DNA from 3 places in the Paenibacillus sp. G2S3 genome. Region 2 is predicted to be linked to each of the others. Evidence: riboswitches for the same ligand, from Rfam matches in the RefSeq annotation. Region 2 holds a riboswitch; each other region holds the start of a gene.
The links. A riboswitch is a leader RNA that binds a small molecule or an ion and turns the genes downstream of it on or off. The one in region 2 is predicted to bind cyclic di-AMP.
Positions count from the first base shown of each region.

Region 1: it holds a riboswitch for cyclic di-AMP, as region 2 does, so the genes downstream of both, QNH28_RS02655 (hypothetical protein) here and QNH28_RS24695 (TrkH family potassium uptake protein) in region 2, are expected to answer to the same signal.
Region 3: it holds a riboswitch for cyclic di-AMP, as region 2 does, so the genes downstream of both, QNH28_RS00540 (C40 family peptidase) here and QNH28_RS24695 (TrkH family potassium uptake protein) in region 2, are expected to answer to the same signal.

Region 1 covers NZ_CP126095.1:580,741-591,416, reverse strand. The annotation lists gene QNH28_RS02680 (histidine kinase) at 1-988, opposite strand, end outside; gene kdpC (potassium-transporting ATPase subunit KdpC) at 1,094-1,702, opposite strand; gene kdpB (potassium-transporting ATPase subunit KdpB) at 1,758-3,791, opposite strand; gene kdpA (potassium-transporting ATPase subunit KdpA) at 3,808-5,484, opposite strand; gene kdpF (K(+)-transporting ATPase subunit F) at 5,497-5,574, opposite strand; gene QNH28_RS02660 (hypothetical protein) at 5,701-6,117, opposite strand; cyclic di-AMP (ydaO/yuaA leader) riboswitch at 6,308-6,497, opposite strand; cyclic di-AMP (ydaO/yuaA leader) riboswitch at 6,918-7,083, shown strand; gene QNH28_RS02655 (hypothetical protein) at 7,218-7,709, shown strand; gene QNH28_RS02650 (hypothetical protein) at 7,726-8,247, shown strand; gene QNH28_RS02645 (hypothetical protein) at 8,380-8,739, shown strand; gene QNH28_RS02640 (hypothetical protein) at 9,030-9,221, opposite strand; gene QNH28_RS02635 (ABC transporter permease) at 9,255-10,544, opposite strand; gene QNH28_RS02630 (ABC transporter ATP-binding protein) at 10,537-10,676, opposite strand, start outside.
Region 2 covers NZ_CP126095.1:5,616,167-5,626,842, forward strand. The annotation lists gene QNH28_RS24685 (LysR family transcriptional regulator) at 1-268, shown strand, start outside; gene QNH28_RS24690 (potassium channel family protein) at 340-1,008, opposite strand; gene QNH28_RS24695 (TrkH family potassium uptake protein) at 1,022-2,317, opposite strand; cyclic di-AMP (ydaO/yuaA leader) riboswitch at 2,451-2,632, opposite strand; gene QNH28_RS24700 (CPBP family intramembrane glutamic endopeptidase) at 2,947-4,632, shown strand; gene uvrC (excinuclease ABC subunit UvrC) at 4,743-6,695, opposite strand; gene trxA (thioredoxin) at 6,817-7,134, opposite strand; gene QNH28_RS24715 (YqzM family protein) at 7,492-7,647, shown strand; gene dnaI (primosomal protein DnaI) at 7,713-8,669, opposite strand; gene QNH28_RS24725 (replication initiation and membrane attachment family protein) at 8,688-10,226, opposite strand; gene QNH28_RS24730 (YuiB family protein) at 10,519-10,676, opposite strand, start outside.
Region 3 covers NZ_CP126095.1:111,825-122,500, reverse strand. The annotation lists gene QNH28_RS00575 (beta propeller repeat protein) at 1-661, opposite strand, end outside; gene QNH28_RS00570 (transglycosylase domain-containing protein) at 886-2,946, shown strand; gene QNH28_RS00565 (AbrB/MazE/SpoVT family DNA-binding domain-containing protein) at 3,150-3,623, shown strand; gene QNH28_RS00560 (YwhD family protein) at 3,721-4,227, opposite strand; gene QNH28_RS00555 (M1 family metallopeptidase) at 4,331-6,337, shown strand; gene QNH28_RS00550 (hypothetical protein) at 6,349-7,179, shown strand; cyclic di-AMP (ydaO/yuaA leader) riboswitch at 7,394-7,531, shown strand; gene QNH28_RS00545 (C40 family peptidase) at 7,585-8,013, shown strand; cyclic di-AMP (ydaO/yuaA leader) riboswitch at 8,374-8,515, shown strand; gene QNH28_RS00540 (C40 family peptidase) at 8,521-9,012, shown strand; gene QNH28_RS00535 (GNAT family N-acetyltransferase) at 9,303-9,788, shown strand; gene QNH28_RS00530 (c-type cytochrome) at 9,916-10,272, shown strand; gene QNH28_RS00525 (4a-hydroxytetrahydrobiopterin dehydratase) at 10,356-10,643, opposite strand.

The DNA.
Region 1 (10,676 bases), 1.7 Mb from region 2:
GCGTTGCGTATTCTACCAACAGACGAGGGATCTCCCGCTTCGAGCGAAAGGTAATCTCCTCCATAGAGGCACCAATCTTCTCGGTCAGCTTCCAGAGAGAACGCTTAAAGGTAGCTGCTTCCTTAGAAAGGGTGAGCCCCTGCTTCCAGAATGACACTACTGAAAGATCCCCATTTAACCGCTTGGCGATCTGCTGTCCACGTCGGATATGGATCGAGCCATTCCAATAATACTGTGCGGACACCAGCACCTTCTCTGCGATCCCCGAAGCTCCCTGTAACCCTTGTTCTTCCCGGTGTTTCTCCAGTGAATCATTAACATCCTCAGCGACCATCCGAAGTGCCAGCTCCCGCAGCTTGCTTAAATTACCCTTGTTAAAAAGCGATCTCTGCTGGTGCTTCCCTAAATGTCCATCGGACAAGCGTTGAAGTATTTTTTCTGGAGTCACATCAATTAGAACGATATCATCGGCAAGGGTAAGCACCTCAGCAGGAAGAGAATGCTCTACCTCAATCCCGGTCCACTTCCGCGCTAAATCCGCTGCACCCTCCAGTTCGTATACGTTTACAGTTGTAATGACACTAATCCCATTGCTTAATAAAAATTTGATATCTTCCAGTCTTCCAGACCTCTCCGCACCCTCGCGATTCTGGTGAGCCAAGCCATCGGTTAGCACAACTTCCGGATTACGTGCCACAATAGCTTCTACATCAAGATCCTTCTTCTCGATATCCTTCTGAAACCAATGAATACTCGGTATGCGTTCCAAATCGCCCAGCTGATCCTTAGTTTCTGGACTCTGATTCGTCGAAACCGCACAGATCACGACATCGATTCCCTGCGTTTTTAGCGCCTGGCCCTCACGAAGCATCTGATACGTTTTACCTGACCCACTGACGGGCCCGATATAGATCTTCAGACGTCCCCGATGCAGCTCATAGATCGAGAGCAGCAGTTCCTCCGGCGTCTTCCTCCGGTATGTTCCCATCAAGACCACTCCTTAATAAACCCGATCATGCATGTACCCTTCTGTTCCAAGAAAGCAAGATATCCCTGCCCGATTCTAGAGATCTGGCAGGGACATTTGCTATATTTATTTGTTCGATAGTTTCTGAAGATCCATGTTCAGCTTCAACACATTTACCCGTTCTTCACCGAACAGCCCCAAATCACGACCCTCGGTATGCTTATTCACGAGCTCTTCCAGCTGTGAGGCAGGAATACCGGTTAAATTGCTAATCCGAGGAATCTGCACAATAGCCGAAGCAGGTGTAATATGCGGATCAAGCCCCGAACCCGAGTTGGTTACCAGATCGACTGGCAATTTGTTCATAGGCACATCTGGGTTATCGAGCTGCCACTGCGTAATGAAATCCTTTGTCCGCTGCAGCATATCCGGATTGGATGGCGCGTAGTTATTGGAGCCTGAAGCTTCTGCTTTATACTCAATACTAGATACACGACCATGAAATAAAGCTGGGTTCGTAAAGTTCTGCCCGATGAGTTCCGAGCCTACAACTACTCCAGCATCATCCTTAAGCAAGCTACCGTTCGCTTGCGACGGCATCAGAACCTGGGCAAGCGCTGTAGTCGTCAGAGGATAGATCACTCCGCAAAGAACAATAAATACTAGACTTAGTCGTACAATAATAAAGAAATAAGCACCTTTCGAAGATGATAACTGCTCTTCAGTGTCCTCCATGGAGTTTCCGTTATTCACGATGCTCTCACCCTTTCAATGATTAGTCAATACGTCATTAAATCCATACACTTACGATCATATCAATGAGCTTAATGCCCGCAAAAGGAACAACCACTCCGCCTAGCCCATAGATAAAAATATTACGTCCGAGCAGCTTCGTAGAGCTCATAGCTTTATACGAGACACCCTTCATAGCCAGTGGGATGAGCAGCGGAATAATAATCGCATTAAATATTAAGGCGGATATTATAGCCGAGCTTGGCGAGCCTAGCCCCATGACATTTAGGGCTTCCATTTCCGGAATGGCGAGCATGAACATCGCTGGAATAATGGCGAAATACTTCGCGATGTCATTAGCAATACTGAATGTTGTCAACGCACCCCGCGTCATCAGCAGCTGTTTACCAATCGCAACGACCTCAATAATCTTCGAAGGGTCAGAGTCCAAATCGACCATATTTGCTGCTTCCTTAGCAGCTGTAGTACCGCTGTTCATGGCTAAGCCCACATCAGCTTGTGCAAGGGCAGGAGCATCATTCGTACCATCCCCTGTCATCGCAACCAGCTTGCCCTCGTTCTGTTCGCGGCGAATGACTGCTATTTTATCCTCAGGTGTACTTTCAGCGATGAAATCATCTACACCCGCTTCGCGGGCAATTGTAGCTGCGGTCAGCGGATTGTCACCCGTACACATGATGGTCTTGATCCCCATTTTCCGCAGCTCATCAAACCGCTCTTTCATACCTGGCTTAACTGTATCTTTCAAGTAAATAAGTCCATAGATCCGGTTGTCTACCGCAACCGCTAATGGGGTTCCCCCCATCCGAGCGATAGCATCAGAATTACTGTCCAGGTTCGCGGGAATGACCCCACCTTTCGACTGTACCCATTTCTTCACGGAGTCTACCGCACCTTTACGTACGCAGCGTCCATCTTGGAGATCAATACCACTCATCCGAGTTTCCGCTTTAAACTCTACGAATTCCCCACCTTCAGCAAGCTTGCTGTCATAGCTGCGTTCCAGCTTCTTGGCCAGCTCAATTACAGATCGTCCCTCAGGCGTCTCATCCTTTAAGGAACTAATGGCCGCCCATGCCGTAAGCTCCGCTTCCGATTCATTTCCGACAGGTACAAATTCACTCGCCATCCGGTTCCCAAAGGTAATCGTACCGGTCTTATCTAGGATCATCGTATTAATATCACCAGCAGCCTCAACGGCCTTACCCGACATCGCGAGTACATTAAACTGGGTCACTCGGTCCATACCCGCTATTCCGATTGCGGAGAGCAGTCCCCCGATTGTTGTCGGGATTAGACAGACCAACAAAGCGATCATCACCGGAATGTCTAGATCAACACCAAGATAAGTCGCAATCGGCCGCAAGGTCACTACTACAATCAAGAAAATCAGCGTCAGACTGATCAAAAGCGTATTTAGCGCGATTTCATTAGGTGTCTTCTGACGTTTCGCCCCTTCAACGAGGGAAATCATCCGATCTAGAAACGACTCACCAGGATCACTAGTAATTCTGACTTTGATCTCATCACTGACGACCCGCGTGCCGCCTGTAACGGAACCAAAGTCCCCACCAGCTTCCTTGATTACAGGTGCAGATTCACCTGTAATCGCTGATTCATCTACGGAAGCCAGCCCTTCAATCACTTCACCGTCACCAGGGATGAGTTCTCCCTGACTGACGATGACGATATCTCCTTTACGCAGCTCTGAGGAAGAGACTGTCTTCACCGCTCCTCCAACTAGTTTGTTAGCTGTGATATCTTGTTTTGTTTTTTTGAGCGAATCGGCTTGGGCTTTACCCCGGCCTTCCGCCAGTGCTTCAGCGAAGTTCGCAAACAGCACTGTAAACAGCAGAATGAACAACACTGTGATATTGAAGCCTATCGATTGCTCTGCATTAAAATATCCAGGAGCCAGCACCATGAGGAGGACAATGATCGTGCCGACCTCTACCACGAACATGACTGGATTTTTGATTAGCGTTACTGGGTTAAGCTTTATAAAACTATCCTTTACAGCGCTAAGGAGTATGGGTCCCGTCAGCAGCTTTTTTCTTTTTACAGTACTCATCTTATTCTCCCTCTTCCTACCGTAAGGTTAGATATTCTGCAATGGGGCCGAGTACAATGACCGGCAGGAACGTCAGCGCACCGATAATTACTACGGTACCAATCAGAATACCGGTAAACAGACCATTGTCTGTGCGGAATGTGCCAATCGTCTCAGGAACCGGCTTCTTCTTAAGCAGAGAACCTGCCACCGCCAGCATTGCGATAATAGAGACATAACGACCTAGCAGCATGACAATCCCGGTTGTAACATTCCAGAAGGTTGTGTTGTCTGCAAGTCCTTCAAATCCTGAACCATTGTTCGCGGCAGATGAGACATATTCATATAACACTTGGCTGAGTCCATGGAATCCAGTGTTCGTAATCGCCCCTTGGCCCAAATCGGTCAGAAATGCAGCTGCGGTTGGCACAAGGATAATGAATGGATGAACAAGGATCGCAATGGCAATCAGCTTCATCTCCTTAGCCTCTATCTTCCGTCCGAGGAATTCCGGTGTCCTACCGACCATCAGACCGCATAGGAAGACCCCCAGAATCGCATACATCAGCATATTGATCAGTCCGACACCTTTACCTCCGAAGACATTGTTGAGCATCATCAGTGCAAGAGGCGTAATGCCTCCCAGCGGTGTCAGCGTATCATGCATATTGTTAACACTACCTGTCGTAGCTGCGGTTGTTACTGAAGTAAACAAGGAAGACTGCGGTATGCCGAAGCGCACCTCTTTACCTTCCATGCTACCTTGTGAAGATTCGATTCCTAGTGCATTGATCGCCGGATTACCCTTCGATTCAGCATAATAGTTCAATCCCAGAAGTAGTACGAACAAGGTCATCATTGCGGTAAAAATAACCCAGCCCTGACGTTTGTTCTTGGCAAACAATCCGTACATATAAGGGAGCGAAGCTGGCAGCATCCACATAGAGAGAATCTCCAGCACGTTCGTAAGTGGATTAGGGTTCTCAAAAGGATGGGATGAATTGGCTCCGAAGAAGCCGCCACCATTGGTGCCCAGATGTTTGATCGACTCCAAAGAAGCGACTGGACCGATAGCAATTTGTTGTGTTTGGCCCTCTAGTGTAGTGACTTCAAGTGATGGCTTGAGCGTTTGCGGCACATGTAGTCCTACCAGTACCAACGAAACTAGCAAAGCTAGCGGAATGAACACACGAATATGTGCTTTAACGAAATCCTCGAAGAAGTTCCCTACTGATTTCCGTCCTGTGATCCCTCTGACAAAGGCCACCGCAACAGAAAATCCGCTCGCTGCAGACGTGAACATCATCATCGTGATGACAGCCATTTGTGAAAAATACGAAAGTCCCGTCTCCCCGCTGTAATGCTGCAGGTTCGTATTGGTCATAAAGCTGATTACTGTATTAAATGAAAGCGTCTGTTCCATATCCGCAATTCCATTCGGATTTAACGGTAGTCCTCGCTGTAATCTAAGAACAATATAACTGAAAGTAACGAGTACGATATTCGTTAAAACAAAGCTGAGGGCGTACTTCTTCCAGGTCATACCGTCCCGTTTTTTCAGGCCGAGCAGCTTATAAATTCCTTTTTCCATGCCTCCAAACCATCGATCCGTACGGTTCGGTTCATTAGAAAATACATGATATAAATATGTGCCCATCGGCTTAACCAGCAAGATGAGAATTACGATTACAGCAACAATTTGTAAAATGCCCATGAATGCCCCTCCTTAAAATTTCTCCGGATGAATCAATGCGTAAACCAGATATACAAACAGCAGTAGGGTAACAGCGATTACTAGAATCACAGCTTATCCCTCCCTGTATCCTCAACTACACCTGCGCACCAGCGCATAAATCCATAAAATAACCCGTAAATTACAGCTAATGAAGCCACCATATACAGATCCATCATATCTCCCGCACTCCTTCTTTTATCCTTGATGAGGTGATTTATCGATCAGAAAATCAGCATCACCACTGTGGGAATAGATTACATAACTCGCGCCAAGTCTTTTATAGACCAATCTAGGATTTATTGAGCTTGTGATTACAAAAATCGGCTGCGTCGTCCAGGTGCGGCACATCTGAATGTAGCGGCAGCATAACGTAAAACTGCTCTCGAACAGATATACCCTGCCTACCGGGAACGGTGGGCGAAACCAAGTGTTCTGATGGCGGGTATCTACTAGAATGACCTGCTCAACACCCATCTCCTCGAGTAAGGTTTTCTCAGCCACATTGTTGGTCAATCCCGCCATCTTAATACCTCTGAATTTCAGTAGTTTAATGAAATGTTCTCCAGCCTTCGTTGGCGCACATACAAGCACATATTCATTCTGATCCGTCATCTCTTATTCTCCTCAAATGCTTTACTTGTAAGATCAGAAAGTGTTCACCCTGATCATTTAAGAAAAGCTACCGCTAATGATGAATTTAACGACCTCTTCGTGAGGGTCTCCATATATGCTTTGCTAATAAAAAGCACAGCAAAAAGCCACAAAGGATCTCCTCTGTGGCTCGCTAGCGGTCACATTGCACTCATCCTCTCTACATACGCTTACGAGGTTAGCTGTCGGATTCGGGCGGTGAGAGTCGCCCTACCTGTATAGATGCAAGCTCACTCGCACCCTCTACAGGATTCACCCCATAACCGGCTTCCGACTCTCACATCGTCTGCCGATTGTTGGTTCCCCCGCTTTCCTTATCGGAAATTAAGCGGATCAAATATTCGATTGTTGTTGAAACAGGAGTAATCATACCCTTATGCAGGAAGTATTGTAAAACCTGATTGATGCCAAAATAATGCAAATTAAAAACTATTTTAGCATTGGATAGCGCTTACTTGATATCCAATCTCTCTATATCTCTTGTTTGCTCCATTTTGGCTCAATTAGCGAAAAATGGTCTTACCATGTGATTTTATTCACCACAAATGGAGAAATCACCAAAAATCGCCTTTATAGGTAAGGAAACAAGAAACCGAGATTAAGCGAGGAAGAGGCTCGATAACTCGTAATAAATACCTATATAGCTTCCTTTTTCGTCGCAGTCGGCAGGATATGGTTTAAATTGCGCTCAAAAGAACACTTTCTGTTTTTACAGAAACACCTTGAAAAGAGTATGATTCGGGTTGAATCTAATTCACGAAATGAAATCAACGCTGAGTTCCTGCATTTGCAGGGAGCGGGGGAACCATCAGGCCACATGGCCTACTTGGGGTGAATCCGAAGGAGACTATTCAAGTCTCGCATAGGTAGGGCGACTCTCACCGTCCGAATCCGACAGCTAACCTCGTAAGCGTAAAGAGAGAGACCCTTGATCCGCCACGCTTTGGCACAGGTGTGTATACACCTGTAATCCAAAACCGCAGCAGAGGTCCTCCTCTTGCTGCGGTTTTTGCGTTACCTGAACCTACTCGGGTAATAGCATGCTGGACGGGGTGAAAGGAATGAAACACTATTATTGGGGAACTCAGCAAGGGCTACTTGAGCCGATAAGTCTAAATTATGTTTGCTTTGGAGCGTTATGGTTCGAAGAAGATCATCACAGAACTATTGTCGGCTATGCATTTGGTCAGAACCAGATTGAAGCACTGCGCCATTTCAGCAACCCTTCTACTTGTGAACGCTGTATGGACCGAAAAATTATATACGAAATATATAAAAATATCCGAGAAAAACAGCAGCTGCAGGATTGGGCAGCACACCAACGTTTCCCTTGGCTCACTGCCTTTAAAGAACCTTGGAAAGATGTTGCTGTCGGTTGGTACGTAATGAGATCCCGCAACACTTTTCCCTTACATTTATCCGTTATACGCAAACAGAAATTCCGACTATGGCTGGAGCATGCCGCAGTCTGTGAGAACGAAGCTGAAATGCTCGCTTATATAGAGAAGGCTAACGTCGCTCACCATGTTGAGCTTAAGCTTTTGCAAAACTAAGGAGGAGAAACCTGTCATGGACCAGCGAAGACTATCTCGCATTGAAGTATTCGTCTTTGATTCACCTGAGCCTATTCACTATGGAATGGAGGCCGAACCAGACAGTCGTTATGGCATTCTGAAACTTACCTGCAAAGGAGGTAGCAGCTGGGGAGCGTGTCTTATCTCTGCCAATACCAAAACCTTCGACCTCATTAAATGGAGCTCTTTTCTCAGAATGATATACCATTGCCGACTTGAGGAAGCCATAGATAAAGTGCGTATCCATGGTTCAGAGTGGGATCAGACTCAGTTTGAGCTAGTTCAAGGTGCTTTACAGGATTTAAAAGCCAAGCTGCAGGGTAAATCATTTGCAGGTCATATTGAGCAAGGTCGTCTGTACAGAGCGGTCGCCGGTGGAAGAGATTCCAGAGGAGGGCGGCTATACTATAAACCGTCTAAAGCAATGTCCAGTGTTGCGCTTCAAAAACATAGCTATCCAGAACCTGATACCAACGAGCTTATCAACAAATCCATTTCTTACTTTTCTATATTATAGGTTCATCCCATTACTCATTCTGAAAGGATCGTGTTTATCATGCCTGACCCCTTACCTGCCGAATCAAGACGCAGTACTATATTTGCAGAGTGTGTTCAAAAGTGTACGAATGAAATCTATACGCTCAGTTCCATGTTGTTACAACAATCAGCAGAAGCCGAGAAGGTTACTATCCGTACTTTTAAAGAGCTTCATAAAATATTTCGTCAAAAAAGCTTCGAAAGCCAGCTATTCTCTATCGAAGCTTACCGCTCTTGTATCCGACAATGCGCCGATTATTACGCACGCCGGTCTCTCCTGTCTGCCAAGGCATTGCCTTGGGAGGAGCAGCTCGTAAAAGTGATGTGGTACGGTCTAAAGCTATCTTTACCTCAAATAAGCATCATTCTGCAAAAGAGTGTTCCTGTACTGAAAGCGCAGCTTAGGCATGTGCGGGAGCAAATGACTGCTCAAGAGGATTTGCTGCCTAGTGGTAATTTGTCCGTTGTATAATCCCTCAAAGGGAAAAGATATTTGAGCGCAGCCCCATTCATATCGAATAGGGGCACTGAAGTCCGCAACTATCTTCCAAAGGCAGTTTATTCGCAAATAACGCCTTCTGAGTCCGGAGGAAGCTTGATTCCAATAAGCCATCATCAGAATCAAGCTCCACATAGCTAAGATCTACTCCGTCATAATGAATATCAGAAAAGGAGATACCGTCCCTCTACATAACTTTTACGATACGTACACAAAAAAGAAAGAAGCCACGGCACATGCCGCAGCTTCCTTATTTCCTACTATTACGCTTTACTCTTACGCGCCTTACCGTACATCCACAATCCCGCAATCATCCCCACCATGGCAATACCAGTCAATACACCCTGAGTGAAATCCATTAAAGTGGACCCATTGGTCGAGAGCATTCTACTAACCGTAGCCAGAGATACCGAACTCATTAAAAGCATCATATTGTATTGTTCACTTTTAGTCATGATTACCACTCCTTAAAAGTAATACGAAGCCACTTAGATCTTGTAAGCCTTCATCGCTTTTCTGATCTCTTTAATACTTGGACGTTTACCGTACATCAATACGCCCGTGCGATAGATCTTGGCAGCCAACCAACCAAAGATAAACGTGGTAACAAGCAGGATGGCCAATGACACAATAACCTGCCAGATCGCAACTTCACCAACACCAATTCGAAGCAGCATGGTCAATGGAGAGGTGAAAGGCACATAACTTGCTACCTTAACCAGTAGAGTATCCGCATTGGAGATACTGAACAGTGGAACATAGAATGCTACGAAGCCTAACATCATGATTGGCATAACCGCTTGGCCCAGATCCTCCGTACGGCTGACAATCGAACCTACAGCTGCATACATCAAGGCATAGAGGAAATAACCTAGCACATAAAGTACAATCCCATAAAGTAATAAGTTAATATTAAGCTGACCTAAATCTAGGTCTAAATCTTTCAAAATCGTTGCATTATGCGGAAGCTTAAGATTGACGACTACCGCTACGATAATAATGCCGATTTGTAATAATCCTACTAAGAAAACACCGATAACTTTACCGAACATTTGCGCTAAAGGCGACGCACTTGTAATCAGAATCTCCATGATCCGCGAGCTCTTCTCCGAAGTAATCTCAGCTGCGATCATATTACCGGTCATCATGATAGACATGAAGAACAGCATAAGCATGGCGTATACAATGACGTAATTGATTGCCGGAGTCGATTCCTGAGACGCATCTTTATCTCCCGCAGTTCCATCCGCGTTGAGCTGCTGAGTAGCTATCTGCACAGGTGTTGACATAGCAGCAATCTGTTCCTGCGTCAGCTTGTCGCCAACGATGAACTGTGTATTGGCCTGCTGAAGGGCATTTTGGAGATAGATTTGTGCATCTCCGCTCAGTTCGCCATCTTTACTATGGTAAGTAACGGGTGGAAGTCCTTCGCCAGTTGGTTCTGCAAAAGTAACATACCCCTCTACAGTCCCTTCATCTAATGCTTTCTTTAGCTCTGCATCATCGGCAGAAGTGTATTGCACAACTTTTGCCTGCGGCATTCCTTCAGGTGAAGTATATGCCTTCAACAACTCTGCAGCCTGATTTCCTTCTTCTGCGATCACAGCAATTTGAGTCTCTGCGTTTGTTGCAGAATCACCCTTAAACTGATCGATGATGTATGGAAGATTCATGCCAATACTGAGCAATAACACTAGAATTAAAGTAGTAATCATGAATGATTTCGTTCTTACTTTATTTTTAAAGGTAAAACCAATAATTGTCCCCATCTTATTCATGAGATTCACCCACCGCTCTGATAAAGATTTGATTTAATGTTGGTTCCTTAATTTCAAAATGCTCCACTTCACCCTGCGCCAACGCCTGCTGTAGGATACGCTGTGCTGCGCCGATCTCACTGATCGACAACA
Region 2 (10,676 bases):
TGATCCAGACGTACGTATGGAGATTGACTCCTTCGAAGCCATCGTGCGGCTACTGCCGACGGTCAATGTGGCTGCTTTGCTGCCTAAGTCTTATCTGCGTCCGCAGCTGTTAAACGGCGGCGGGCTGGTATCTCTGCATATTAAGGAGCTGGAGCAGACGCAGCGAACTACCTGTCTGATTTACCGTGACGATGGAAGCCTGAGCACAGCGGCTCGCAGCCTGGTACAGGTTACAGAAGAGATGTTTCTGACGGAACGAGAGAAGTAATCTCTGTTTCTCTTGTGCAACCTAGATTTAAAAAGCCCTCCGTCCCATGTAAGGACGGAGGGCTTAACTATTTATTCTTGGTTTACAACTTCCTCCTCAAATCGATCAATACTTTCATTAGAACCAATGAGTACCATAACGTCGCCCTCACTCAAATGATCATGCGCCGTTGGAGCAACTATAATTCCACTTTCCCGGTTCAGGGCAACAATACTGCAGCCATATTTCGCTCTTGTATTTAAATCCGACAAGCTTTTCCCGTTCATGCAGGAAGGCACGGTTAGCTCAACGATTTTATAATCCTTGGACAGTTCAATATAATCCAGCAAATTGGGCGTCACGAGCTGATGCGCCACCCGAATCCCCATATCCCGCTCCGGAAAAATAACCCGGTCTACGCCCAGCCTGGACAACGCACGACCATGAAGGATCGAGATCGCCTTGGCTACTACTTGCTTGACTCCAATCTCTTTTAACAATATCGCCGCCAGAATACTTCGTTCCATATTGTCACCAATCGCTACAATCCCACAGTCAAAGTTCCGTACGCCGAGCGAGCGCATAATCCCTTCATCTGTAGCATCAGCCACTACCGCATGCGTCAGATGATCGCTCATATCCTCCACGCGCTCCTCTTGGTGATCGATGCCGAGCACCTCGTAGCCCATTTCCATCAGCTCAAGCGCGAGACTTGAACCGAAGCGGCCTAAGCCGATTACTACAAATTGCTGTGCTTTCATTTCGGATTAACTCCTATCCAATAATTATTTTACCTTCTGGGTGCTTATACAATGGTTTACCCTGTTTTGGTCCAAGCGCATACACTAATGTTAATGGACCTAGCCGACCCGCAAACATCGTCAGACAAATCAGAATCTTGCCGATAACAGACAGTTCAGGTGTCAGCCCCATACTTAGTCCAACCGTAGCAAAGGCTGAGGTCGTCTCGAATAGTATTGCTAAGAAATTACTATCCTCTGTTGTGGACAGTAACATCGACACAGAGAGGACCAATAGTAAAGCCAGTAAAGTTAACGTCAACGCTTTATAGATACGCTCCTGAGCCAATCGATAACGGAACAGCACAACATCTTCACGCCCGCGTAGCATCGCGATTACTGCACCAATCATAAGGGTAAAGGTTGTAGTCTTGATCCCGCCACCTGTTGAACCCGGTGATGCACCAATAAACATAAGGATAACCATAAAGAACTGCGAGGCTTGCCGCAGCCCGGCAATATCCACCGTGTTGGCACCAGCGGTTCGGGGCGATACAGACTGAAAGAATGCCGATAATATTTTGCCGCCGAAATTCAGATTACCCAGTGTGCGCTGATTCGTAAATTCAAATATAAAAATGACCAAAGCGCCGATAAGAATAAGCCCTGCAGTGGTAGAGAGTACAACTTTGCTATGCAAAGATAATTTACGTTTGACACGAAACTCCACCAGATCCGACATGACAATAAAACCGATTCCGCCGGAGACAATCAGAAACATCACTACGATATTCACAAGCGGGTCATATACATAATCGGTTAAACTCCGGAAATCCCCGAAAATATCAAATCCAGCATTATTAAACATGGATACCGCATGAAATATCCCAAAATAAATGGCCTTGCCGAGCGGCATATCAAATGCCCAGCGTATGGACAGTAGCACCGCTGCACAGCCTTCGATGACCAAAGAATAAATAAGTACCCTCCGGATCAGTCGAACAATCCCCTCCATTGAGCCTTGGTTCATCGCTTCCTGTAGGATCAGTCTGTCCCGCAAGGAAATTTTACGTTTCATCATCATGGCAAATAAGGTCGCCATCGTCATAAACCCTAAGCCGCCGACCTGGATTAGCACCATAATCACGGTTTTCCCAAAAATGGTGAATGTCGTCCCGGTGTCCAGCACCACAAGTCCTGTCACGCAGGTTGCCGAAGTCGAAGTAAACAACGCATCAATAAAACTCAATGCATTCTGGCTAGTACTCGAAATGGGAAGCATAAGCAGCAAGGCGCCTATCAGAATAATCGATGCAAAACCGAGCACCATAATTTGAGGCGGAGAGAGCTTCAGAAACTTTGATTCAGAAACCCTGCGAAACTGTGAAGCCACTATGCTCACCCTCTTATCTAATTTAAAGAATTCCAACAAAAAAAGCACTGGAAAACCAATGCTACCCTTGGTCCCTGCAGTAAATTAGCCTACGAGGTTAGCTGACGGATTCGGACTGTGCAGGCTGCCCTATTCGTTCCTAGAACGAAATTCACCCCTGATGAATAAAGACACCGTTTACGGCGTATACTCATCTTTTCATTACTTCTTGTGGTTCCCCCGTTTTCACCTGAAATTCGGCTATATACAATTGCATACAAATTATATATGTTATTTCGATAAATCACAAAGACACTATTAATGGTGATTCAAATGAAAAATGCGGTTTGGAGAGGATGTACCAATAGGAGTGCCTTTTCTCATCACTTTTCCGTGTTTTCCCTGCAATTGCATCGATTTTCATGAAAAATGAAGAAATGATCACCTTAAATTCATGGTATATATTCAGTTACCTATTCTATAATATCTCTATTACCCATAAAAAGAATATACGATGATTTTTGTAACTATCATGGCACTAATACTATAATGGAACATAACATTGTCAGTTTACAAGGAGGCGTTACATGAATCCCGTTGGCCAGCCCTTACAGCAACGTGCCCTCTCCAAGAGGCTCATCATCTCGGGCATTATCGGTCTTATTCTATTTATTATGTTTCAGATTGCTCCCTCGGTGCTAAATAGCCCTGCCGGGGAAGATTCTACTGTCATCAGCAAGGCGGAAGCCCGCGACAAAGCGATATCATTCGCAGAACAAAAGCTAAACTACACCCATGCACCAAATGATCAGTGGAATGTACTGTACGAAACGGACTCTTCCTTTTATGGTTATATGTCCCGCGAGAAGCTTTTGGAGGACTATACAAAGAAGAAATTGGATCAACGATATCCTTTTGACATTTTCCGTGTAACACTTAGTCCTTCAGCGGAACAAGAGCCACTGATCTCCGTTGACCTCAATATGTATACTGGCGCAGTTGTCGCTTTCACACAAGGTGCAGAAGGATCAGGTGCCGGGTTACCAAGCACTGTATCCACCAGTGCAAAAGAAGAGGACAAGGGTACTGCCTTGTCTCTAGCACAAAAAGAAAATCTTGCCCGCCCTTGGCTTCAGGAATGGGATGTGAATCCCGCCAAGCTGCAAATTGAGTCGAATACGGGAAACTACGGGCTCGTGTATACAGATCGTTCCGTGCAGATCGGTGAATCCTTGCTACACTATTATTTCGATTTCGCTGGCGAACAGGTATCCAGCTTTAAAGCAGGATTCACTGCTCCAGCCTGGCATACCTCCTACGTGAAGGACCAGACCTCTCTCGCGGAAAAGCTTACTCTATTCGGCTACGGTCTGCCTACCTTAGCTTTAGGACTTCTGGCACTTATCTACAGCATACTTAGAAGAGAACATACCTCCTTTAAGCGTGGAATATTCCTAAGCTCGGCTTATTTTGTAATCATGATGATCAGCACCTATAATATGCTTCCTGAATCCTCAGGTGAAGGACTCGAGGCTCAGATAACTTCCGTCATTATGTTCATCATTTATGCCTTATATAGCCTTCTAATGTCCTCCCTGCTCTATTTTTCTTTAGTTGGAGGGGACGGCCTTTGGAAAAAAGAAGAAGGGATGAATCCGTGGCCCCGTGCCAAAGAGCCTGGCTATGGAAAATATGTACTGGATAGCATCCGGGCTGGATACGTCTGGGCATTCGTGCTGCTAGGGGTGCAGACCCTTATGTTCATCGTATTATCATTTACCTTGCAGAACTGGTCCACTACTGACGCTACTCAATCTCCTTACAACATGAGATATGCTTGGCTGCTGCCCATCGTTGCATGGCTCGCTGGTTTATCCGAGGAAGCTATTTATCGTTTTTTCGGAATTCCTATGTTGAAAAAAGTATTCCGTAGCACGTTCATTGCTTGCCTGATCACCACGCTGGTCTGGGCGTTTGGCCATACGCTGTATCCGATCTACCCCATCAGTTCCCGTCCTATTGAGCTGACCGTGATCGGGCTGCTCTTTAGCTATATTTTCCTTCGTTACGGCTTTATTGCCGTCATGTTCAGTCACGTTGTGTTTGACAGCATTTTGATGGGCGCCACACTGATCTTTATGAAGGAAAGCGTGAATGTTGGGGCTGGTATCTTCGCGATTATCATGCCGTTCATAGTCGCCTACATCGTCTATCGGTTTAATCCTCCGCAAAAATCAGAACCTAAGCCGGTTGAACCTACATCTGTAATTTAAAGAAGTAACGGGTGGATGGAAATCCGATAATGAAAAAAAGGTGTCACAGCAGAAGCCTGCTATGACACCTTTTTATATTTACGTAAATATCATTCCAGCATGTCAAATGCCTATGTCGCTGGCTCTTCATCCTTGAGCGCCTCAAGGATTTGACTAGCCAGCTTTTCGCCAATAGAAAGTGATTTGAAATCCTCTATGGAGGCTTCTTTAATTTTCTTTAGCGATCCGAAATGCTTAAGCAGCGCCTTGCGACGCTTCTCCCCTATACCTGGTATGGAATCCAGCTTAGAGGTCACCATGGACTTCCCACGCTGTTCACGGTGGAAGGTAATAGCGAACCTATGCACCTCATCCTGAATCCGTTGCAACAGATAAAATTCCTGACTATCCCGCGCCAAAGCGACTGGTTCTGGCGGATCTCCAACCAAAAGCTGAGCCGTCTTATGCTTATCATCCTTAACGAGGCCGCAGACCGGAATGAATAACCCCAGCTCGTTCTCCAGAATATCAATAGCTGAGGATATCTGCCCTTTACCACCATCGACTACGATTAGATCTGGTATCGGCAGGTTCTCTTTCAGCACTCGTTCATAACGCCGCCTGATGACCTCGCGCATCGTTCCATAATCATCCGCACCCACTACCGTACGAACCTTATATTTACGATACTCTTTTCGTGCGGGCTTGCCATCAATGAAGACAACCATCGCAGAGACCGGATTGGTCCCTTGAATATTCGAGTTATCGAATGCCTCGATCCGGCTTAAGCGTTCGAGCCCCAAGCTCTCACCTAAGCTAATCGCAGCACCAGAGGTACGTACTTCATCTCGTTCAATAAGCCGGAACTTCTCGTCGATTGCGACTGTTGCATTTTGGCAGGCCATACCGACCATCTGCTTCTTAAGGCCACGCTGTGGCACTAGCACTTTGGTACCGAGCCACTCCTGTAGAATAGAGGCGCCACCAGCGGCATCAACGACACCTGCTGCTGATGCTTCTGCAGCGGCCATCTCACGGGCCTCAGCTTCTTCCGGCGATTCGGGGGTATCTTCCCCCTTTTGCAGATCATCTTCGGCTGGAGCAGCAATGACAATCGCCGGTTTAGCTTCTGTATCAACCACTGCTTCCTCGTCAAGCACATCGGGCAGAAGAATTTCCTGCGGCAAGGCGGGATTATCACTATAATACTGCGTCACATAAGACATAAAGTCACTATAAGCTTCCCCATAGAACGGAAAGACAGAGGAGTGACGCTGAATCATCTTCCCTTGTCTCATGTACAGAATCTGTACACACATCCATCCCTTGTCTACCGCATAACCAAATACGTCACGATCCTTAGTATCAGTGGTGTTAATCTTCTGTTTCTCCATCAATGCATCAATATGGATAATTTGATCCCGGAGTTCCTTCGCCCGTTCAAAATATAATTCCTCAGCAGCTTCCTGCATCTTCTGCTGTAGATCCTTCTTAACCGCATCATGGCCTCCGCTCAGAAAAGCAGCAATATCTTGCGTAATCTGCTCATACTCGGATTTCTGCACTTCCTTCTCACAAGGCGCCAAGCATTGGCCCATGTGATAGTAAAGACAGACCTCCTTCGGCATTACGCCACATTTACGGAGCGGATACATACGATCGAGAAGCTTTTTCGTTTGCTGTGCAGCATAACCATTAGGATAAGGGCCGAAATATTTTGCTTTATCTTTAATCACCCGACGTGTAACTTCAAGCCGCGGGTGAGTTTCATTCGTTATTTTGATATAAGGAAATGTCTTATCGTCCTTCAAAAGTACGTTATAACGCGGCATATGCTTTTTAATCAGATTGCACTCAAGAATGAGCGCTTCCATGTTGCTGGACGTAACGATATATTCGAAATCAGCAATGTTAGCGACAAGCCGCTGAGTTTTACCATTATGACTGCCTGTAAAATAAGAGCGAACCCGATTCTTAAGTACCTTCGCCTTACCCACATAAATAATGGTGCCTTCTTCATTCTTCATCAGATAGCACCCGGGCAGGTCGGGTAATAGAGCCAGTTTGTTGCGGATATTGTCCAAAATGATCCCCTCCAGCTAAATTGGACCCATGATTAGTTGGCATTCAGCACACAAAACGCCTCCGGAATGAACCGAAGGCGCTGAGCGGCAGGGCCGAGGCCCGAACAGTAGCATTTAACAATTATTGATGTTTAGCTACGATATTTTTCAGGGATTCTTTGGAGTTCAATCCCACAACTTTATCTACCGGTTGACCATCTTTGAAGAAGATCAGGGTTGGGATACTCATCACGCCAAAACGGGAAGCCGTTTCCGGATTCTCATCCACATTCAATTTTGCAATCTTCACGCTGTCTCCCAGTTCTGCGGACAATTCGTCCAAGATTGGAGCAATCATCTTACAAGGACCACACCAAGGAGCCCAGAAGTCTACTACTACAGTACCTTGACCTTCCACTTCGTTACTGAAGGTTTGGTCAGACACGTTCACGATAGCCATGATATTGTTCCTCCTCTAAAGTTTTACGAAACATTACTCCACTCTAAACCAAAGCTTAGTTTATGGAAGCTGCTCCGAAAATATAAGTTAATAAATTGTTTCATGTAATATGATAACCAAATTACCACTTACCGACACAATTCCAGTATAACATATCTTTAAGGGATATGTTATATATCACATACAATTATATTGCCCTCAAACTAATTTTTTTAAGTTACTCTTTTCTTTACAATCTCCCCAGCCTTTCGGTATACTCTAAGAAAGCGCATTAAATGTCAATGACTTATTTCATAATAGTCAACTCAATTTGCATCTTAACAATACAGGCATTGTCCCTGTAAGGAGGCAGAAGCTATGGATGTCAACGCGCAAGTACGGGACCCACGAGAACATATCAACGAAGAACCCCGCAATGATCTAGGCGATTTAATGAATGGATTTTTCGGAATGACTGCATTTATGACTGTTGTCTTTTTCGGCATGGTTATCATTAAGTTCATTTCGGAGTAAGGGAATCATCGTATAATAAAAATCCGTTTCTTCCTCAGGAAGAAACGGATTTTTATATTCCAGGCTTATCTAATCGTCCCCCGTTGATTCTCCCCATGCAGTGGAATAACATCCACAAAAGGAGCAATACGATCCATCAAACGTTGGCCTTTATAAATCTCCTCGCCATCCTTGCTTGTAAAGCTAAGATGTTTCTCCAAGCCATCGAGTGGATAATTCGAGGTATAGAAGGTTGGTTTACGGTTCATCCGATAATTCAGAATCGCACCAAGCACATGATCACGCGCCCAAGGATTCAAGTTCTCCGCACCGATATCATCAAAAATAAGCAAATCGCAATTTTTCATCGTATCCACGGTTTCCTTCATCTTCTGCCCGTCCATCATGATCGATTTTAAATCCTCGATAAAATCTGGCATATATACGATAACTCCAGTATAGCCGGCAACAGCAAGTTCATGAAGCAAGTAACACATCAGAAACGTTTTGCCTGTTCCAAAAGTCCCATGTAAATAAATCCCGCGCGAGGTCAGACCCTCTTCTTTAACACTCGTGATATAATCAAATATTTTATTAACCGCCGAAACCCGGCGTGGATCCTTACCCATAATATCTATTTCATCATAACCGCCATTAAGCACACGCTCGTCCACATAAAAGCTGCGGATACGTTTACGGATACTATCCTGATTATCCTGTGCCACTTTAAGGCGGCATGCGGTCTTGCGTTCATATAGATCCGTTGAGCCATTCACTGTCTCTACCGTAAGTTTACTATAATGCCCCTGAAAATCATTTGGACATTTCTCAAGTCCCGGACAGTTCGCACAGTTGCGGCTTTCCTCTACATATTGATACAGGCGGCTCATATGAAGCCGCAGTCGCGAATCGTCCAGCTCAGGATGTTCGGACTGTAATGCCTTCACAAGCGGATGATTAAATAACCCCTGTTCAAGATCACGTTGTCGCTGCCGTAGAGTTGGATTGTTGATCGAACGAAGTACATCGCCCATAGACTCCATAGTTCCACCTCTCTTTCATTACGGCGCTTGGGAAACGCCTTTTTTCTTGTTGGCTTTAATTTCTGCCGCTTTCTTCATCATCGCCGCGAATTCCTCTTCCGATACCGTTCCGGCACTTCCATCATCCAGCACAATCGGAATTTCCGGTTTAGCGGACCGGCCTGTATTTTTGGCATATGAACGTGATCGGGATCCTGCCGCCGTGTTAGTCGTAGCTCCCTTGCCTTTCACTTTGGACTGATCTCTGATATATTTCACAGCCTTCTCGTAGGTGTTCACCTGTTTAACCAGCATATTAGAAGCGATAGCCTCCACAAAATTGCGGTTCATTCGTTGTTCTCCACCTGAGGCTACCATAGTCATTAAATAATGAATAAGTACGTTGATTACTTCACCGCTTAGCTTATAGTTCAAATCTATCTTCTCGAACATATCCATCAAATGACTGGGTACTGCACCTGGGAAAAAGGTTTGAAGCAGCCGCGTATAAGGTTCGTTCCGCAGCATCATATTATATTGGTGAATGTCACATTTGGACAAAAATTGTGGTGGTACTTCTACATAATACTCCATCTCAACTGATTGCTCCGGTGGCGCTATAGAATCATCATTCTCTTCGGAGGTATTGGAACGGATGGAAACAACCTTAGCAGCAGCAATCTCACGCTTTTCTTGTCGTTTCATATCCTGCCTGAAATGCTGGCTCGCTTTATATTGCAGTGCATCCAGAATAACCTCACCTTCCGGTGAGAACACGCCATCTTCATCCAGCAGACGACATAAATCCTGCGGACTGAGTTCATACTTATGAGCTACATAGTTAATAACACCCATTTGAGTATGGTCAAAACGCAGTTTTTCTACATGGGCCCGATTCACGGACTCCCGTGGAAAACGCAAAATAATGTCACTATATCCAATCGCCTGTTCTCCTGATTCATGTATGCCAGGCTGACGTACAGTGGCTACTTCTGCAAGTGCCTGCTCCAGCTCATAATCAATGACATGTGTATTAAGTTGAAAAATATCATAAAAAGGCACGGAGATATTCTCTTTACCTATGGATCTGCGACTCCACTCTTCTGGCTCTCGGTTCCAGAATTGTTCCCGTAAGGACAGCACAGCAAATTTGCCAATTTTATCGCGTAACAGCAACGTCAAATGCTGAGTTGCAAAAAAGTCAGCTGGCGATAGTGGCGGCATTAGCTCATATTCATATAAGTAATCGTCGGTTTCCTGCACATAGATTCGACAGGTCTGTAGCAGACCTACCGCTTCTAACCGGGAAGCCTGATCTATTAAATATTTGCGGCCTTTCTCATTTGGTTCAACGCCTAGCGTCATAAATAACCTGCGCTGTTGCTCCACTCCAGAATAGCCAATGCTATCTGCTGGCACATGTTCAACCAGCAAGCGATAGAAACTGATTGCAAAAGCTCCTACCATAGGCTGATACACAGAGCTAAGCATACGTCCATCTATAACACTAAGACCAAATTCGCGGGAAACGCAGTACCGATGATGTTCGGTGAAATGATGTAAGTTACTCATGCGCATCTACGGATACCCCCTTGTTTTCACGAATTCATACAGGATTCTATTCTATCATAAAAAACGCCGCCGGAAATGTAAATAAACTACCAATTCCGACTCTTTTCGCTATATAATCAGCTTTTTCTTACGAATATCTTCCTCTATTAAACAAGAAGAAACGGCTTCGCTGTCCTCTGGAAGAGGAAGGTTCCGTTTCTCGCAAAATTTCAAAATTGCTTCTTAGCGTAGAACTAAAAGCTTATATGTTCAAAAAAACGACTCTCACATCAGAGCCGCAGGTCTTCCAATTAAATCTTTAAAACATCTTGTAACCGCCAAAGCGCAGTTTTTGAATGGTCCATCCACTCAATATAGCACCTGCAAGACCAGCGACACCAGTTAAGTAATCAACAAAGTGGAAACTGGAGAGATGCTCCCAGAGCGACATCGCGCTTCTATCCCAAATGGAATAGA
Region 3 (10,676 bases), 1.2 Mb from region 2:
CACCATCTGTAGTCTTCATTACCCGGTAGCCGGTTCCAGGCACAGTCACTACGGCCCAACCAGTATTACGATCACTGAAATAAGCACCGCGTGTATTGGATGGGGTTGAAATCTTACTCCAGCTCAGTCCCCCGTCCTTGGTGTAATACGTTGATGCACTGTTATACCCGAAGCCAATCTTACTGTCGATAAAATCGATTCTTTCAAAGCTAACAGCTTTATTCGAAAGTCTTTTCCATTCTGAGCCACCATTTGAGGTGCCAATTAAATATCTGGCTTGACCGTCTTCTACAGAAGCAAGGGCAAAGCCATGCACGTTATCGGGAAAATCAATCTGTTTAAAACTCCATTGGCCTTCATAAATCTCTTGAAAATTGCAGCCTCCATCAGAAGTGCCGATCATAAATCCATTACCTGCTGCTCGTCCGATATCTCCATTTAAAAACTGAACATCAGAAAAGGTAAGCGGGGTGGATACGTCTCCTGAATGCTTGTTTTGCAGAGACTGTAGTAGCCCATGATCTCCAGTGCCGCAAGCCGCTGGCGTAGCGGATGCCGCAGCCTGTACTGAAGAAGCTGATGCACCCCAACCTGAAACCATAATTAACGTCGCCGAAAGGGCGGTTATTGTCGTTCTGTGAATCTTTTTTGTCCAATTCATGATGACACCTCCTAATTACTATATACCCTTACTTTCAAGCTCTACTCTTTTATACCGCCTGAGGCGCGCATGATCCACCATTGAATAGTCACAAAATGGAAACAGTTTGTCATCTTCTATTTAAATCGCCTCTGTGGATAGTCCTTTTAACAGGTCGGCTAGTTATACAATGAATATCCTTCCAGTTCCTTTCCCATAATACAAGGAGAAGGGAGTCTGGTGCCATGACACGCGAATCAACGAATCCACCCAAACGAAAAAGCCGCTTCCGCCGTTTATTCCGGCTGCTGATAGCTATGATTATATTGTTTCTATTGACCACGGGAGCTCTGCTCGGTTACCTATACCAAAAAGATCTCCCCCCCATTGGCGATGATGTGCGCTCCAAGCTACTCGACTCCAGGGGTAATATTCTTGCCACCTTTACCTCAGACGGGCGTAGCCGTGAGCCGGTCAAATTAAGTCAAATTTCTCCCCTGCTCATTGAAGCCACACTAGCCGTTGAGGATCGTAAGTTTTACGAGCATTCCGGATTCGATATGAAAGGGATGGCGCGGGCCATACTCGTCAATTTGGAAGAGGGAAACCGAACACAAGGGGCTAGTACGCTAACTCAGCAGCTCGCGAGAAATCTTTATCTATCCCATGAGAAGACATGGACGCGCAAGGCCAAAGAAGCCTTGTATACGATACAGCTTGAGATGAAATACAGCAAAGATGAAATCTTGAACATGTATTTAAATAACATCTACTATGGTCATGGTGCCTATGGCATTGAAGCAGCCTCTCAGATGTATTTTGGCAAATCTGCAGCGGATTTAGACTTGGCAGAGAGTACCATGCTAGCCGGGATTCCAAAAGGACCGACCTATTATTCACCGTACAATCATTTAGACAACGCTAAAAAGCGCCAAAAAATCATATTAACCGTCATGACTAATTTAGGAGAAATCACACAAGAGGAAGCAGGACAGGCTGTTCAGAAGGACTTGAACTTAAAACCACAAGGCCAGAAGGATACCACTGTGGCTGCACCATATTTCAGAGATTACATCCGCAATCTGGCCTCAGAATCTCTTCACATCAGCAGTGATGAGCTGGAACAAGGGGGGCTAAATGTTTACACTACCCTTGACCCTGACATGCAGCATGCCGCAGAACAAGCAGTCGATAAAGAGATGGATCAAAAAAGTGATCTGGAAACCGCACTTGTATCCATCGATCCTCGCACCGGCTACATCAAAGCAATGGTCGGCGGAAAAAATTATCGCACCAACCAATACAATCATGCACTGGCCACCACACGTCAGCCTGGCTCGTCCTTTAAGCCCATCATGTATTTAGCCGCACTCTCTTCTAAAGAGATGACTGGTCTTTCCGTTTTCAAAAGCCAGCCAACGATGTTCCATTATGATAACAATCGCAAAACCTACCAGCCTCGGAACTTCGGGGATAAGTACCTGGGCGAAATCAATATGCGGCAAGCCATTGCAGCATCCGACAATATCTATGCTGTGAATACGATCATGAAGATCGGCGCGGATAAAGTGAGCGAGATGGCAGCCAAGATGGGCATTGATAGTCCGCTTCAAAGCGTGCCGTCACTGGCACTCGGCACCTCACCGATCAGTCCGTTAGAAATGGCCGCGGCCTTCGCTGTTATTGGAAACAGTGGTCAGAAAATGCCAACCACAGCCATTCTAAAAATAACGGATTCCAATGGTATGGTGCTGTATGAAGCACCACAGCCAAAGGGTGAAGCCGTTGTAGAGCCTTCTGCCGCCTATGTGCTGACCCGTTTAATGGAGGGGGTATTTGAGACTGGGGGAACAGGAAATCGCGTAGCTTCTATAATCAAACGTCCGGTAGCCGGCAAGACCGGAACTACGGATACAGACGGCTGGATGGTAGGCTTCACTCCCGAGCTATCCACTGCAGTTTGGGTTGGATATGACAAGGGGCGCGACATCACAACTACCGACGGTCGACGGGCAGCTCCAATTTTTGCGGAGTTTACTGAAAAAGCGCTGGAAAATATCCCGCCTAAGATTTTTCCCATTCCAGATGGCGTGGTGAGTGTTTACATCAATCCGCAATCCGGCAAGCTAGCTACAGCAGCCTGTCCCGAAAAAGAACTGGAGACTTTCATTAGTGGGACTGAGCCCACTGAATACTGTGATCAACATGGCAAAGCTCCCGCCGTCGATGATGTGCAAAGCAAAGTAGATCCTGCTGAAGAAAGTCGTTCCCTGTGGAACAATATTAAACGCTGGTGGTTGAATTAACCTCTTCATCTAATGAAGAGGTTTTTCTTTTTTTATTACTTATTCATTGTAAAATCCATAGCATGGCCAAACTCGGTTTTCACTTCTCCCATATAGGTTGTAACCGCTTTATTAATTGTATTCACCCCATTCTCTTAACTCACAATTACTGCTATAATAGTTATTAGCAACCAAAATATAAAGATGTAAATGAGGGACATGGGATGAAGGATACAGGCATGATCCGGAGTTTAGACAGTCTTGGGAGAATTGTGGTTCCCGCAGAAATCCGTATGACTCGTAATATCGACATTGGTGATCCTATCGAATTTTTTATACTAAACGATAACACCATCATACTCAGGAAGTACACCTCGACAGAATGTACGTTTTGCAGAAGCCACGACCATGTCACCTACTATAAAGAGCAATTTATTTGCAGTAGCTGTCTAAAAGAAATTGCCGATCCTGAACGCATGTCTCAAGTGCCGGAGGCGCGCCAGGATTTTGCAAGCGAAGTGTCAGAGCACAGCAGCACGATCCGGAAGACGAAGACAGAGGATATGTGTCAACGCCTGGAGCGGGCCATAGAAGATCATCCATATGCCAATCAGAAAGAGCTTGCTGAAATCCTCGGGATCAGTCAAGCCAGAGTAAGTCAACTCAAGCGTAAACTTAGTACGGCAGGTAAATTGTAAGCTAATTCAATGTATAGCAAAAAGGCTTCGACTCTCCTATTTCAGGATGTCGAAGCCTTTTTGCTGTATCAGATAATCTTGACCGGGTAATTCGTTCCTACTCGGCCAGTGAAGCTTTAAGTTCATCGGAGGACGCAGTCCACCAAGCCTCATTATGTGAGATCAATAGGGATTTCAGGGCAGATTTTTCAACTGCGCCAAGCCCTCCTACATCGATTTTGCGTTTTAGAGCAGCATCCAATTTATTGACATGCTCGGCGAGAATTTTCCAACCGCGACGCGCTTCCGTATCGATCCACATTTCACAGGCTGTTATTCCACCATAGAATTGACTATCCTGGGTACGGTCCACTGCTACCCATACCACCCAAACCTGTCTTCCATTAGGTACGTCCTCACGGTTCATGGAGAATTTAATACCCTTTTCAACCTTACTCTTGGCATGCATGGCACCGATATCAATGACCGCTTCACCGCCATCAATAATGACAGGCGATACGTTATTGAGCTCTATAGAGCCCGCTCCAAAGCCTTTATGTTTACTTTTGGCATTCACAATATTTAAGGCAATCTGTTTCTTGCCCTCCGGTTGTATGTTGTCCACGAGTGCACACCCTTCCTCTTACGAATAATTTAATTTTAGCTAATAATGCGGCGATTGCAAACATATACATCCCGTAGATGCTTGTCACGGGAGGAATCACAGTATGAAGTCACTGTCATTAAGGTACATCATCATCTTTGCGACCCTGGCCGCCCTCGTGCTACTAGGAGGAATATGGGTCTATTCGGGGGATAACTCTACATCTTCTGTTACTAGCTTTGTTTCAAAAGAGGCCAAGTCCTCAAGCGGCACAGCTCCTGCAGCTGCACCACAGCAGGCTTTGCCTGATAGCGCCCCCGTTCCAGCAGAAGAGGCATTAAGCCAACGCGTTGTCGAGTATCACATCGATGTTCAGCTTGTTCCTGATACAGAAACTTTAATCGCTTCTGAGACGGTAACCTGGACACACCCCGGTTCAAAACCAGTAAGTGATCTGTATTTTCATATGTATCCAAATGCTTTTGCTTCGCCAGATACTACCTTTATGAAGGAATCCGGAGGAACGCTTCGAGGTGACACCATGCCAGAGAATGGCTTCGGAAGTATGACTTTAACCGATCTGCGCACAACAGAAGGAACATCACTAATGCAAAGAGTGCAATTTGTACAACCCGATGATGGTAACGTCAACGACAAGACACTCCTAAAGGTACATCTCCCACAGCCAGTTAATGGCGGAGAGAGTGTCACACTTAAACTCAAGTACGAGGTCCAGCTTCCCAAAATATTTGCCCGTATGGGCGTATCAGGGAATTTCGTGATGGCTGGGCAATGGTTCCCTAAGCTTAGTGTATACGAGCCTAAGGGCACACGTGGGGTTAAGGAAGAAGGCTGGGATTTGCATCAGTATCACGGCACCTCTGAGTTTTACAGCAATTTTGGCATCTATAATGTAACGATTGCGGTTCCTTCCGACTATACGGTAGCTGCGACTGGATTTCCTGTAAAGAATGCCAAGCTGAAACAAGATCAAAAAATATATCAGTTCTACGCTGACGATGTCCATGACTTTGCTTGGGCCGCTTCCCCTGATTTTACAGTAGCAGAAGAAGCCTTCTCTACGCCAGAAGTACCTGGTGTACGGATTAAGGTGTATCTCGATCCATTGCACAAAGACTTAAAGGAACGATACCTTCAGGCCGCTAAGGCTGCCCTGACCTACTTCAGCAAATGGTATGGTCCTTATCCCTACTCGACTCTGTCTATTATCGTTCCACCTAAGGAGGGCAATGGGGCTGGAGGAATGGAGTATCCTACACTCGTTACAGCATTTGGAGCCACTGACTCATCTCCTGACACCTCACTTGAAAGAACCGTCGTTCATGAAATTGGCCATCAATACTTCTACGGTATGATAGCCAGCAATGAATTCGAGGAGGCTTGGCTAGATGAAAGCTTCACTTCTTACGCTGAAGACAGACTCATGGAGCAAGAATACGGTATAAAAACTAATCTCCCTCTGCAGTCCAGCTTGGTGACCAAATCAGAGCCACTTAACTTAGAGACATGGAAATATGATGGGGCAGAATCGTATAGCCGAAATGTATATATTCGCGGAAAGCTAGTACTTAAGGATATCGAACGCCAAGTAGGCACTAAAGCAATGAACAGCATCATGTCCACTTACGCACGTAAATTCCGTTTCCAGCATCCCACTACGTCTGATTTTCAAAAAGTCGTTGAGAAGGTAACCAAAAAATCATGGCAGCCTTATTTCGAAGATTATGTTTATGGTGGTGGTGCTCCTGATTTCTCAATAGATACGATTACGATTAAAAAGAACGGCAGCAGCGATGCTCAGAGCTACGAATCCATAGTAAAGATTACAAACAAAGGGAGCCATTACGTGGACGTTCCCATTAAATTCACATTCGCAGATGGCTCTGCGGCAGAGCGGGTCTGGAACGGTGAAGGAGCAGAGACTACATTCCAGTTGTTAAGCGATAATCTTCTCCTCTCTGCTGAGATTGATCCTGAGCATACCGTTCTTTTAGAAAACAAACATCTTAATAACTTCAGACTGGCGGAAATAGAGCCCAAAACACTTTCCCGCTGGACTTTAAGTGTAACTAAACTAGTTGAAACCGTGCTCGGAACTCTTGTCTGGTGAGGTGAATGATTGTGAGAACATCGATAACCCGCGGCTGGCAAAGCATGAAGGAGCAATTTTATATTCTGATTCTGCTCTTCATCTACCGACTGCTCTGGGGCTACTTTATGTACGGTTTCATCCGGTCTGCTATCGTTCCAATTCTACTACGCTATCCAGATAAAGCTGCTGGCGGCAGCGGAATGGGCAGACTACTCTATTATGTCGAAGGACAGTTCAGCTTGAACACAGATCCTGCGATACGTACTTGGTTATGGATGTTCCTAGGGCTTGTTGTGTTGCGGTTGCTACTCTCGCCCTTCATAAGGGCCGGATTACTGCATGAACTCCATCAGGAGCGAAAAGGAGAGCGTGGCCTATTCTTTTTTCCCGGCATGAAGCGTTATGGATTTCCAGTGTTTATCTTCAGTCTGATCGAATGGGTACTGGCTCTACTTCCGTTATATTGGCTTGCTCCAAAAATGTACGGGCTGTTCTTAACCTCCTTTCTGAACTACTCTTTGTTACTTCATCTAGTTCCATACGTATTGGCATGGCTTATATACATTTTTATCGTGCGCCTGTTCCTTCTATATATGCAGTTTGGTTATACCAGTGGTACGGGGATGTTCTCCTCCCTATTCATCTGCTTAAAGTCGCTGATTCCAGCAATAGGAATTTCAATCATACTTGGTGCAGCGGGTCTGATCCTTCTGCTAGTGTGCGGACTTACCGGTCTCTTCTGCCCTGGTCTGCCAGCGCTGATCATACGTCAAATCTCCCCATTGCCTTCTACACTCTTCAAAATGTGGGGAATTTCCGCTCAATATCATCTATGGTGCAGTAAAGCATTTCCACAATAATTTAAAGCCTTACAACACATAATATAAGAGTCCCGGTTCCTAAATCAGGAGCTGGGACTCTTTCGCGTTATAGACAAATTATGAGGATTTGCAAAATCATAAAGACTTTGTTACAATAAGTCCTGTTCCATTGGTAACAAGTTTGTAATCATTTGAAACGATTTCTACATAACTTCATGTATTTATCGTAATCTTGTCGATAAGTCACTGTCTGGTGCATAAAACGCCGAATTCCTTGCACCGGGAAGTGGGGGAACCATATTTTGGGTGAATTGATCTCGCTTTGCAGTGATCATAGGGAAACTTCTACCGAATCCTTAAGCTAACCTCACAGGCATTGGAAGGGGTACAATTTTTTTGAAGAACTTAAGAAAAGCATGCGTCGCTGCGGCGCTAGGACTTGTGATGGCATTCTCTATTGGTGGAGGAAGTGCCTTTGCAGACTCTAAAATGGACAGTGTTATTTCAAAGACTATTGGAGTTGCCTATAAAACCGGAGGTACTAGCACTGCCGGGTTTGACTGTTCTGGATTCACTACGTATGTATACAAGAAGGTGGGCCTTTCTTTGCCCCGTACTTCAAAAGCTCAATATAATGTCGGAACTCCTGTAGCTAAAAGTAAATTGCGTTCAGGTGACTTGGTTTTCTTTAACACATTGGGCAATGGCGTATCCCATGTCGGTATTTATGTTGGAAACGGAAAATTCGCACAATCATCCTCTTCATATGGAGTGACTATCACTTCACTTAGCCAGTCCTACTGGGCCAATCGCTACGTTGGCGCTAAAAGAGTAATGAGTACTACATCATATCAAGCTGTAGCCTACGATTAATACTTCCCCACAACTATAACCTCACAATTACAATTATATAGACCTGGATTTGATTATTACCTTAATCGAATCCAGGTTTTCTTTTGCCTTATTCTATTCTTTACACCACTAGAACGGACTTTAAACACTTTTATTTGATAAAAATTTCAATAAATATAAAAATTAGTTTAATATTATCGCTTACATATGCAATTTGTCTTTAAAAATACGAATTTTTCTGCATGATTATGTTAAAAACGATTGCCAAGCGACATTCTCTTTGTTACAATAACTGCAGTAAGATTTTAGTAACATTTTTGTAATCATTAAGTTATTATTTACAAAGGTTTTGTCATGTATTGATTACAAGCTATTCCTAATCAACAGTTTGAGCCGAGTTTCCTAACTATTAGGGAAACGGGGGAACCAACTTTGGGTGAATTGACCTCCATTTTTAGAGGGGTCATAGGGGACCTTCAACCGAACCCTTAAGCTAACCTCGTAGGCATCCGGAAGGGGTATACACTTTTGAAGAAGAAGCTAGCAGCAGCAGTACTTAGCTTTTCCATTATCTTCACCATCGGAGCAGGAAGCGCTTTCGCCGATTCCAAAATGGATAAAGTGATCGACAAGACCATCGGAAGTAAGTACGTATCCGGCGGCATCTCCACAAATGGATTTGATTGCTCCGGATTTACAATGTATGTGTTTGATAAAATCGGTATCAACCTACCACACCAATCAGGTTCCCAGTATCAAATGGGTACTGCTATCTCCCAGGATGATTTAAGATCTGGAGATCTTGTATTCTTCAATACAAGTGGTAAGGGTGTCTCCCATGTCGGTATTTACGTCGGTGAAGGCAAGTTTGCACATGCATCTTCCTCTCGCGGTGTAACGATTAGCTCCCTGAGTGATAGCTACTACGTGAAACGCTACATCGGTGCTAAACGAATTATGAGCACGGATGCTTATCATTCTGTTGCTTCTGAGACAGAAGATAATGATGATGTTCAATAAGTAAATCGTACATAGGCTCTTTTCCAAGATGTTAATTCTTGGGGAAGAGCTTGTTTTTTGTCTTATTTAATAATTACCCCTCTCAGAATTTGTAAAACAATAATTCTCATAAAGTTTCTGAGTTGACTATCCCTCTTTTTGTATATAATTAGCTACAAGCATAACCGCCTTCGGTGACCTTATATCGACAGTGAGCGTTTTAAGCGAAAAATCTAAGACATATAGTATGGTGTGAAACTACTTTTTTATATTTTGAGTTAACACCCCCGTGAAAGGAGGTCTTTGACCTTATGATAAATCCCTCTGTTACTTTTCATGTAGCGCCTATGGAGACCAGTCATGCGGAAGAGATTTGCAACTGGGATTACACTGCCCCCTATGATATTTATGGCTGGATGCCCTGGGAGCAAATGCAGGCTCTTGAAATTGAGTTCGGTGACCCTCAGCTACGGAATGAGCAATATGTCTCTATATTAAATGGGCAAGGCACTTTGTGCGGATTCGCGCAATTGTTTCCAATGGAAGGTGTTGTTCGTTTGGGAATTGGCATGCACCCCGATCTATGTGGCCAAGGTTTAGGAAAACTATTCGTAGATGCGATCGTGCAAGCCGCCTTGATTCGTTATCCTGAGCGTGAGATTGATCTAGAGGTATTGACCTGGAACCAGCGGGCGATCCGAACTTACCAAAAGTGTGGTTTTACGATTACAGATACGTATGAGCGCCTAACTCCCACAGGAAACAAACCTTTTTATTGCATGGTCTATGATAAATAATATTAAATTCCATATTTTTCAATGAGTTGATGGCATTATCGTTCATTTTTTTGTCACAAACCCTATGATAACGCTTCACCTTGAGCTATAATGTAGGGAGCAGCTTACATAGAAGGGACGAACTGGGATGCAGAAATGGATCATGAGCGGTTTGTTTTTTGCCGCCTGTGCCTTTGCGGTAGTACTTATGTTTACACTTCCAGGTAAAGAAGAGGTAGCTGAACAGAATAAGCCCACGATGCCGGAAGTTCAATTGGATGCGGCAAAAGCGGAAGCAACCGTGAAAGCCAGCTGTATCACCTGTCACGGCGATCAGCTTCAAGGTGGAGTTGGACCTAGCCTTCAAAATGAAGGTAGTCAGCATGATGCTGAAGGAATCTACAGCATCGTCACTAAAGGACGCGGTCAAATGCCTTCCTTTAAGGAGAAGTTGGCCCCCGAGGAGATTGCCAACGTCGCCCTCTGGCTCTCAGAGAAAAAATAATCTACCTAAGCAACTAAAAACGCCCGTGCCAGAAGATAGTTTACTATCTGTGCACGGGCGTTTATTTATGAGTTTGGGTGACACTAACGATTTTTCTCAAAGGCTTCATTAAATTCATGTGCCTCTCGAATATCTAGAGCTGTAATACCGTCTTCCTCATTTGATTTCAGTCGTAAAGTCACTGTCTTATAATCAATCGTAATATGTGGATGGTGATCAAAGGCTTCTGAAATGGTCGCTACTTCATCAACGAAAGCAATACCCTTCATATATTGGCTGAACATATATTTTCGCACCATGGTATTCTCTTCCAGCTTCCAACCTTCCAGCTTGCTGATCTGTTCACGCAGTTCTTCTTCCGTAAATAACAATTCGTTTCCTCCCTTACTAGAAATTGCAGTAAA